DNA from 3 places in the Noviherbaspirillum sp. genome. Region 1 is predicted to be linked to each of the others. Evidence: predicted binding sites of a transcription regulator. Region 1 holds the regulator's gene; each other region holds the start of a gene.

What was found. Region 1 encodes sigma-54, which starts transcription at its own class of promoters, with help from an activator protein. Its sites were predicted from a motif close to TGGCANGNAANCTGCTTT; they were not measured.
Region 2: V7080_RS10145 (ANTAR domain-containing response regulator) is a predicted target of sigma-54. The motif match lies at 1,556-1,573, and genes of this name have one in related genera.
Region 3: nirB (nitrite reductase large subunit NirB) is a predicted target of sigma-54. The motif match lies at 1,916-1,933, and genes of this name have one in related genera.

The regions. Positions count from the first base shown of each region.
Region 1 is NZ_DAIUCO010000106.1:9,706-12,982, reverse strand. Features, by position in the region: gene lptA (lipopolysaccharide transport periplasmic protein LptA) at 1-144, shown strand, start outside; gene lptB (LPS export ABC transporter ATP-binding protein) at 146-886, shown strand; gene V7080_RS13545 (RNA polymerase factor sigma-54) at 903-2,381, shown strand; gene hpf (ribosome hibernation-promoting factor, HPF/YfiA family) at 2,481-2,828, shown strand; gene V7080_RS13535 (enoyl-CoA hydratase/isomerase family protein) at 2,974-3,277, shown strand, end outside.
Region 2 is NZ_DAIUCO010000068.1:1,462-4,738, reverse strand. Features, by position in the region: gene V7080_RS10150 (CmpA/NrtA family ABC transporter substrate-binding protein) at 1-510, opposite strand, end outside; gene V7080_RS10145 (ANTAR domain-containing response regulator) at 866-1,489, opposite strand; gene tsaD (tRNA (adenosine(37)-N6)-threonylcarbamoyltransferase complex transferase subunit TsaD) at 1,601-2,629, shown strand; gene V7080_RS10135 (cupin domain-containing protein) at 2,649-2,969, opposite strand; gene plsY (glycerol-3-phosphate 1-O-acyltransferase PlsY) at 3,011-3,277, opposite strand, start outside.
Region 3 is NZ_DAIUCO010000068.1:9,424-12,700, reverse strand. Features, by position in the region: gene nirB (nitrite reductase large subunit NirB) at 1-1,856, opposite strand, end outside; gene V7080_RS10170 (nitrate/nitrite transporter) at 2,149-3,277, shown strand, end outside.

The sequences.
Region 1 (3,277 bases):
GATGAAGTCGAAGGTGAATTCATTTCCTACGATAGCCGGGCAGAGTTTTTTACCGTCAACAATGCACCGGCAGGCAACGCCAAGAACGGTAGCGGGCGTATCAGGGCGGTGATTCAGCCGCGCACCGAATCCAAGGGTCAGTGACATGGCAAGCACCCTGGTCGTTCGCGGATTGCAGAAAAGTTACGGAACCCGGCAAGTGGTGCGTGACGTATCACTGCAGGTGGAAAGCGGCGAAGTGGTCGGACTGCTCGGCCCCAACGGCGCAGGCAAGACGACGTCGTTCTACATGATCGTCGGCCTCGTTCCTTCCGATGCCGGTGAGATCGATCTGAATGGCGTCGCGATATCGCGCCTGCCGATTCATCGGCGCGCTGTGCTGGGCCTGTCCTACCTGCCGCAGGAGGCATCGGTCTTCCGCAAGCTGACGGTGGAAGACAATATTCGCGCCGTGCTGGAGCTGCAGCGGGACAATGGCAAGCCGTTGTCGCGGCAGGCGATCGAGAAGCGACTGAATACATTGCTGGCCGAGTTGCAGATCGAAAAGCTGCGGGAAAACCAGGCGCTGTCGCTGTCGGGCGGCGAGCGCCGCCGCGTCGAGATTGCGCGTGCGCTGGCGACGAACCCGCGATTCGTGCTGCTTGATGAGCCCTTCGCAGGCGTCGACCCGATCGCGGTCATCGAGATCCAGCGGATCGTGCGCTTCCTGAAGGAACGCGGAATCGGCGTGCTGATCACGGACCACAACGTCCGGGAGACACTGGGCATCTGTGATCGTGCCTACATCATCAACCAGGGCGCTGTGCTTGCCAGCGGCCGCCCGGACGACATCATCGCGGATGAATCGGTACGCCGCGTTTATTTGGGAGAACACTTCCGCATGTAATGGAAGCACGGCTGCTATGAAACAAACCCTTCAACTCCGTATTTCCCAACATCTGGCGCTGACGCCCCAGCTGCAGCAATCGATCCGGCTGCTGCAATTGTCGACGCTTGAACTGCATCAGGAGCTGGAGCAGATTTTGTCGGACAACCCGATGCTCGAGCGCGTCGATGATCCGCTGGATCATTCCATCCGCCTGCTGGCCGACGGTGCAATCAGCCCCCAGGGCACCCAACCGGATACACCCGTACCCAACGATGCCGGATCGGCTGCCGGTGAGGACACCGACCGGCCCTTCGAAGGCGGCGATGGAGCGGACACGCCTGCTGCAGGCGAAGCGGAATGGAGCTTCGACGATGTGGCGCGCACCTCGAAAGCGCCGGAGGACGATGATGCGCGGCCCCAGCTGGAAGCGCACGAAACCACCTTGCGCGAACATCTGCTCGAACAGATGCGGGTATCGGTAAGGGAAATGCGGGATCGCGCGCTGCTTGAGTTGATGATTGACGCGCTCAACGACAACGGCTACCTGGAAGAACCGCTGGAAGAAATTCATGCGCGACTGCCGGAAGAACTCGGGATCGAGATTGAAGAATTGTCGGTGGCGCTGAAGATGCTGCAAAGTTTCGATCCGGCGGGCGTCGGCGCACGCACGCCATCGGAATGCCTGGCAATCCAGATCCGGCGCTTTCCGAAGGTGCCGCTGGTGACGCGCCGCCGGGCTTTGACGATCGTCGAAGAACATCTGACGCTGTTCGCCCAGCGCGACTTCAACAAGCTCAAGAAAATCCTGGATTGCGACGACGAAGATCTGCGTGAGGCACAGACGATCATCAAGCAATGCAATCCGCACCCCGGTGCGGCGTTCGCCTCCGATACGTCGGACTTCGTGGTCCCGGATGTCATTGTCAAAAAGACCAAGAACGGCTGGCAGGTCATGTTGAATCATGATGTCATGCCGCGTCTTCGGGTCAATGCCCTGTATGCCAATATCCTGAAGCAAAGTAAAGGTGAGGGGTCACTTACTTCGCAGCTCCAGGAGGCCAAATGGCTGATCAAGAATATGCGTCAACGCTTCGACACGATCTTGCGCGTCGCACAAGCGATCGTGGACCGGCAGCGCAACTTCTTTTCGCACGGCGCGGTAGCGATGCGGCCCCTTGTCTTGCGTGAAATTGCTGATACACTGGGTTTACACGAGAGCACCATTTCTCGTGTGACAACACAGAAGTACATGTTGACCCCCCATGGCATGTTCGAGCTCAAATACTTTTTCGGCAGCCATGTCGCGACGGAAGCAGGGGGTGAAGCCTCGTCGACAGCGATACGAGCGCTCATCAAACAATTGATAGGAGCTGAAGACCCCAAGAATCCATTCTCAGATAGCAAGATCGCGGATATGTTAGGGGAACAAGGTATGGTCGTTGCGCGGAGAACCGTCGCCAAGTACCGTGAAGCGTTGAAAATCCCCCCTGTCAATCTGCGAAAATCTCTCTAGGTTGTTCCTTTGTAGTTGCCATCCGTTGCTGTGTTCCGGCGTAGTCCTCTACGCGGACACGTTGCGAACCGCCAGCGACACTATCCATAGGAGTGCTGTATGAATCTCATGATCAGTGGACAACATCTCGAATTGACTCCAGCCATTCGCCAGTACGTAACAAGCAAACTGGATCGGGTACTCCGCCATTTCGATCATGTCATCGATGTTGCGGTGATTCTGGGAGTCGAAAAACCCTCTGAAAAAGATAAAAGGCAAAGAGCTGAAGTCAATCTGCGCGTGAGAGGCAATGTAATCCATGTCGAAAGCTTTGCAGAAGATCTGTATGCAGCAATCGATTCGTTGATCGACAAGCTGGATAGGCAGGTATTGAAGTACAAGGGCAAGATGCAGGACCACCAGCATGAGGCGATCAAGCGCATGACGGAAGACTTGCCGGCGGCCTGATTCAGGCGGCAATCGGCAACAGGAAAAGGGCGCACGGGTTGCGCCCTTTTCCTGTTGCGGCCGCACTTTGCAAATGTCCGCAGGACGACTGCAGCATCGGGACGGTGCCGATAAAATAGCTGCAATTACATAAAACACCCTCATCATGACTGCTCACATTATTTCCGCTGTCCGGAACAACATCGGCTTTATCACGCTTGACCGGCCGAGGGCGCTCAATTCCCTGTCCCTTGATATGGTTCGCGCCTTCACGCAGGTATTGCTGTCGTGGCGCGACGACCCGGCCATCGCCGCGGTGGTCGTGCGCAGCACGAGTGAGAAGGCGTTCTGCGCAGGTGGGGACATCCGCTTTTTCTTTGATGCCGGCAAGGCGACGCCGCAATCCGGCAGCATGCTGATCGAGGATTTTTTTACCGAAGAATATGCATTGAATCATTTGACTCATCACT
Region 2 (3,277 bases), on a different contig from region 1:
CGGGAACGTCTGTGCGAAGGTGTATTCGCGCTTGTCGGTCTGCATCAGCTTGGCCAGCGACGGGCCGTCCACCGCGCCCTTGTCGGCGAGCTTTTTCGACAGCGTGATCGCCTGGCCGTTATTGTTGAGCGTCATCAGGATCGCCATATCCTTCTTCGGACCGCTCACGCCGAGGTGAACGCCGTAGACCAGGCCGTACAGCACATGCGCCGCGTCGAGCTCGCCATTGACCAGCTTGTCGCGCACGCCGGGCCAGGATGCTTCCTTGGTCGGCACGATCTTGATCCCGTACTTCTTATCAAAACCGAGCACCGACGCCATCACCACGGACGCGCAATCGGTCAGCGGAATGAAGCCGACCTTGACCTCTTCCTTTTCCGGCTTGTCGGACCCCGCGGCCCACGCCCCCTGCGTTGCCAATGCGCCGAATGCCCCTGCTGCGGTGACAGCCGCGCCCGTCTTCAGAATGCTGCGGCGGGTCAAATTGGTTTTTGTATCGTTCGTTGTCATGACTTCCTCATGAGTTAATTCGCACTGGGCAAAAAAAAGGCGTCCGAACGGCATGAGCTGAGCTCATCCGACTCGGACGCCTTTGTCCAAATGCCTCGACCGACATTGGTCAAGACGGTGTTGCTGATCGTCGCGCCGCCATTGGCACTGCCTGTTCATTTGCAATTGGTGTGCCAGCGGTATCGCGGCGTCGCAGCGACGGCGCCCGTGCTGTTTGCGGGCGTTTCATCATGAAAGTGGGGAAGTTGTGCACCGGGGTTGTGCAACGCATCAAAAAAGGGCGCGGCGTTTGGTGCTGCCGCGTTCCGGCGGGATTGGTTCGCGAGGTGTGAATCGGGGTAGCGGGAAGGCGTTTTCAAATAAGAAGATCGGCAACGTCGAGCATGCGTTGCGCCACTTCCGACAGCTTCAGGTTCTTATCCATCGCAAGACGCCGCAGCTTGCGGTAAGCATCGTCTTCCGAACAATGGTGCCGCTCCATCAGCAATCCTTTCGCACGCTCGATCACCTTGCGCTCGGCCAGTTTCACCTTGGTTTCACTGAGCTCCACGCGCAGCTTCTGGTCGACTTCGAACCGCGCCATGGCCACATCGAGCACCGCCTTCACCCGCTCGGCCGACAAGCCGGCCACCACGTAGGCAGATACGCCGGCCTCAATGGCTGCGTGCATCTTCGCCTTGTCGCCGTCTTCGGTAAAACAGACGATCGGCCGCCGCGCATCGGCGGTTGCCGCCACCACCTTCTTCAATGCCGCATCCGACTGCGCATCGACGATGATTAGGTCCGGCTGCAACTGAGTGATCTGTTCCTCCAGGTCGGCGTCCGGTGGCAACGCCGCAAGGATGTTGTAGCCGCCTTCCAGCAGACCGATGCGCAGGGCGCGGGCGCGCTCGGCCTGTTCCTGCGCCGCCTGGTCCGCGCCCTCGGGCGCGACCAATGAGTTAATGACAATGATTTTCAGCTGTATGGAGTCGGTCATGGTGGGCTTGTTTCAAAAATGGCAGGGTGTGCGGACCTGCGGGGCTTTCCTTTACAATGACGGGTCGCTGCAAAAAGCTTGCCACCTCTTTCCCCTCTTCATTGTTCCCACATGATCGTTCTCGGCGTCGAATCCTCCTGCGATGAAACCGGCCTTGCGTTGTATGACACGCAACGCGGCCTGCTCGCCCATGCGCTTTACTCGCAAATCGCGATGCATCAGGAATACGGCGGCGTCGTTCCGGAACTGGCCTCGCGCGACCATATCCAGCGCACCATCCCGCTGCTCGAACAGGTGCTGCGGGAAAGTGCGATCGAACGCTCCGCCATCGATGCGATTGCCTATACCCAGGGACCGGGCCTCGCCGGCGCCCTGCTGGTCGGCGCATCGGTCGCCTGCGGCCTGGGCCTGGCGCTCGACCGGCCGGTGCTCGGCGTGCATCATCTGGAAGGACACCTGCTGTCGCCGCTGCTGTCAAAAACACCGCCGGCCTTCCCGTTCGTCGCCTTGCTGATTTCCGGCGGCCATACCCAGCTCATGCGGGTGGACGGCGTCGGTCGGTATGAATTGCTCGGCGAGACGCTGGACGACGCGGCGGGCGAAGCCTTCGACAAATCGGCCAAGCTCCTCGGCCTTGGCTATCCCGGCGGACCGGCCATTTCGCGGCTCGCGGAGTTCGGCGATCCCGGCGCCTACGATTTGCCGCGGCCGATGCTGCATTCGAAGGATTTGAACTTCAGCTTTTCCGGCCTGAAGACGGCGGTGCTGACAGTGGTGAAGAATCACACTGCAAATATCTGCGAACAGGACAAGGCCAATGTCGCGCGGGCCTTCGTCGATGCCATCGTCGACGTGCTGGTGGCGAAGTGCCTGAAGGCGCTGAAGCAGACGGGCCTGAAAAGGCTGGTGATCGCCGGCGGCGTCGGCGCCAACCGGCAGTTACGCGACGCGCTCAACGACGCGGCGGTCAAGCGGCGGTTCGAGGTGTTTTATCCCGAGCTGGAATTCTGCACCGACAACGGCGCGATGATCGCTTTCGCGGGGGCGATGCGGCTACAGGTGCATCCCGAAGCGGCGCGGCGCGACTACGCCTTCAACGTGAGGCCGCGCTGGCCGCTCCACGAGCTACGTCCGAACTAACCTGTCATCGGCCGCGTTTCTATTTCTCGACGATCGGCGTCTGCTTCTGCGAGGCGACGTAAATGACGGCGTTTTCCAGCGCCTGTACGTCGTGCTCCTCGCCCGCTTCGGTATACAGGTAGTCGCCGGCCGCCAGTGTCGCGCCGCCGATCACCACCGTCCCTTCGATGACCAGCACTTCCTCGCTGCCCATGTGCGCATGCCGCGGAAACCTGCTGCCGGCCGCCAGCCGCACCAGTGATGTCCGGCCGCCGCCATCGTTCAGGCGCAGGACGCTACGCTCGATGCCCTCGTAGTCGGTCGGTAACCATTGGCGTTCGAATGCGTGACTTTTCAACATGGCTGTCTCCGTCGATTTGCTTCGTGATTGGGCTTGAGGGATTACTTCTTCTTGCTGCCGATCTTGCTTTCCTTGCCGGCCATCAGATTGGCGATATTCTGACGGTGCCGGTAGATCAGCAAGCCGCTCATTGCCAGCACGGCAAGCAGCTTGATGTCGGTGCCGAACAGCAGTCCGTAGTAAAACGGCGCGAAGACACTCGCGACGAGTGCCGCCAGCGATGAATAGCGGAATGCGTAGGCGATCACCAGCCAGGTGATCAAGGTTGCCAGTCCGAGCCAGCCGTTCAGCCCGAGCAGTACGCCGAG
Region 3 (3,277 bases), on a different contig from region 1:
AGATCTTCCTTCTTCACACCCAGCAGATCGATGCGCTGGCCGCCGGTGACCTTCACCGTCGGGATGCCGTACTTGTCCACCACGTCGGCGATGCGGCGCAGATCCTTTGCGGTGGTTTCACCGCCCCACATGCGCGGGATCACCGAATACGTGCCGTCCTTCTGGATGTTGGCATGGGCACGTTCGTTGATGAAGCGCGATTGCGGATCGTCCTTTGCCTCATGCGGCCAGGTCGACAACAGGTAATAGTTGATCGCCGGCCGGCAGGTTGCACAGCCATTCGGCGTGCGCCAATCCATGAATTGCATGGTGCCAGCGATCGTCAGCAGCTTGTTGGCCTTGATCGCATCGCGCACGTTCTGGTGCGTATGGTCGGTGCAGCCACATAGCGGCTTGACCTTGCTGGAACTCGAATAGTCGCCGCCGGCGGTGAACATGATGATCTGTTCCACCAGGCCGGTGCAGGAGCCACAGGAGGCCGACGCCTTGGTTTGCTTGCGCACGTCTTCCAGCGTGAACAGGCCTTTTTCCTTGATCGCCTTGACGATGCTGCCCTTGCAGACGCCGTTGCAGCCGCAGACTTCGGCGGTGTCCGGCATCGCGGCGGCCTTGGTGAATCCTTCATGGCCCACGTCGCCGGGACGGCCGGTATTGGCCTCGCCGAACATCAGCGTGTCGCGGATCTCCGCCACATTCTTGGCTTCGCGCAGCAGCTGGAAATACCAGGAGCCGTCGACCGTGTCGCCGTAGAGGCAGGCGCCCACCAGCTTGTCGTCCTTGAGAACCAGTTTCTTGTACACGCCGCCGATCGGGTCGGACAGCACGATTTCCTCCGTTCCCTCCCCGCCCATGAATTCGCCGGCGGAGAACAGGTCGATGCCGGTGACCTTCAGCTTGGTCGAGGTGACCGAACCCTGGTAGCGGCCGATGCCGAAATTCGCGAGATGGTTCGCGCATACCTTGGCCATCTCGAACAGCGGCGCAACCAGCCCGTAGGCAGTGCCGCGATGATTGACGCATTCACCGACGGCGTAAATTCGCGGGTCGTAGGTCTGCATCGTGTCGTTGACGACGATGCCGCGGTTGCAGTACAGCCCGGCGGATTCGGCCAGCGTGGTATTGGGCCGGATGCCGACCGCCATCACCACCAGTTGCGCCGGCACTTCAAGTCCGTCGGTGAAGCGGATCGCCTTCACCCGCCCGTTTTCATCGCCGACCAGTTCCTGGGTATTCTTCTCCAGCAGAAATTTCAGGCCGCGGTCTTCCAGCGATTTCTGCAGCATCTTGCCGGCGACCGGATCGAGCTGACGTTCCATCAGCCAGTTGGGCAGATGTACGACGGTGACATCCATGCCGCGCAGCTTCAGTCCGTTGGCGGCTTCCAGCCCGAGCAGGCCGCCGCCAATCACCACCGCATGGGTATGCACCTGCGCGGCGTCGATCATCGCGTTGGTGTCATGGATATCGCGGTAGGAAATCACGCCCTGCAGGTCCTTTCCCGGCACCGGCAGCATGAAGGGATTGGAGCCCGTGGCCAGCAGCAGGCGGTCATACTCGGCGGTGGTGCCGTCTTCCGCGATGACCATGCGCTTGACGCGGTCGATCCGTGTGATTTTCTTTCCGAGATGGAGCTGGATGTTGTTTGCCGCATACCAGTCGACATCATTGAGCATGATGTCCTTGACGGTCTGTTCGCCGGCGAGCACCGGGGACAGCAGGATGCGGTTGTAATTGGCATACGGCTCGGCGCCGAATACCGTGATGTCGTAGATATCGGGGGCAATCTTCTGCAATTCTTCCAGTGTGCGCACCCCGGCCATGCCGTTCCCCACCATGACCAGTTTCAGCTTCTTCATTAAAGCTCCCTCACCTTTCAGCTTCGCCATTGAAGCGATAAACAATTCGTGAACAGTCATAAGCAAGAGGAGTGCCATTTGCCGCACCTTCTCCGCAGCGTCCGCAAGCACCATGATGTGACGCAATCCGCACCGCACAGGTGCAACTTCGCAGTTCGATCCGGTGCAATCCACATTGCGGTGCATGCCGCACTGGCAAAGGCAGTACGGCACGCACGGAAAGTGAGTGGCATAGCACTTGCATCGTGCAGGCCCACTCATCACATTCACACTATTGGATCAAAGGCATCGAATGCAAAAGACCTCATTCTGGAAAGCCGGCCATACGCCGACGTTGCTGGCATCGTTTTTCTATTTCGATCTCAGCTTCATGGTCTGGGTGATCCTGGGTCCGCTCGCTGTTCAGATATCGACCGACATCGGCCTCACACCTGCCCAGAAAGGATTGATGGTGGCGACGCCGCTGCTGGCCGGCGCACTGCTGCGTATCGTCATGGGCGTGCTGGTCGACCACCTCAAGCCGAAGAAAGCCGGACTGATCGGACAGTTGGTCGTCATCGCCGGCCTCACCTGGGCATGGCTCGGCCAGTTGGCGAGTTATCAAAGCCTGCTGTTCCTCGGCGTGCTGCTCGGCGTTGCCGGTGCGGCGTTTGCCGTCGCCCTGCCGCTGGCATCGCGCTGGTATCCGCCCGAGCACCAGGGGACGGCGCTCGGCATCGCCGGCGCAGGCAATTCCGGCACCGCCTTCGCCGCATTGTTCGCACCTGCGCTGGCCATTGCATTCGGCTGGCAGAACGTGTTCGGCCTGTGCCTGATCCCGCTTGGTATCGCGCTGCTGGTCTATATGGTGTTCGCGAAGGATGCGCCGTCCGCGCCGCCGCCAAAATCCCTTGTCGAGTACCTGCATGTACTGAGGGACAAGGACGCGTGGTGGTTCATGTTCTTCTACAGCGTCACCTTCGGCGGCTTCTCAGGGCTTGCCTCCTCATTGACGATTTACTTCAACAGCCAGTACGGCCTGTCGCCGGTCACGGCGGGTTATTTCACCGCCGCCTGCGTATTCGCCGGTTCGCTGGTGCGCCCGCTCGGCGGCCGGATCGCCGACCGCATAGGCGGCATCAAGACCTTGTCGGTGATGTATGTTCTTGCAGCGACATTCTTGTTCATTGCGAGTTTCGGCCTGCAATCGGCGACCGCAGCCGTCATCGTGTTCGTCCTGGCAATGCTTGCCCTGGGAACGGGTAACGGTGCCGTCTTTCAATTGGTGCCCCAGCGATTCCGCAAGGAAATCGGCGTGATGACCGGGCTGGTGGGAATGGCAGGCGGCATCGGCGGTTTTTATCTTGCGTCCAGTCTCGGTTATTCGAAGCAGCTCACAGGCAACTATCAGCTCGGGCTGGTGTTGTTCGCTTCACTGGCAG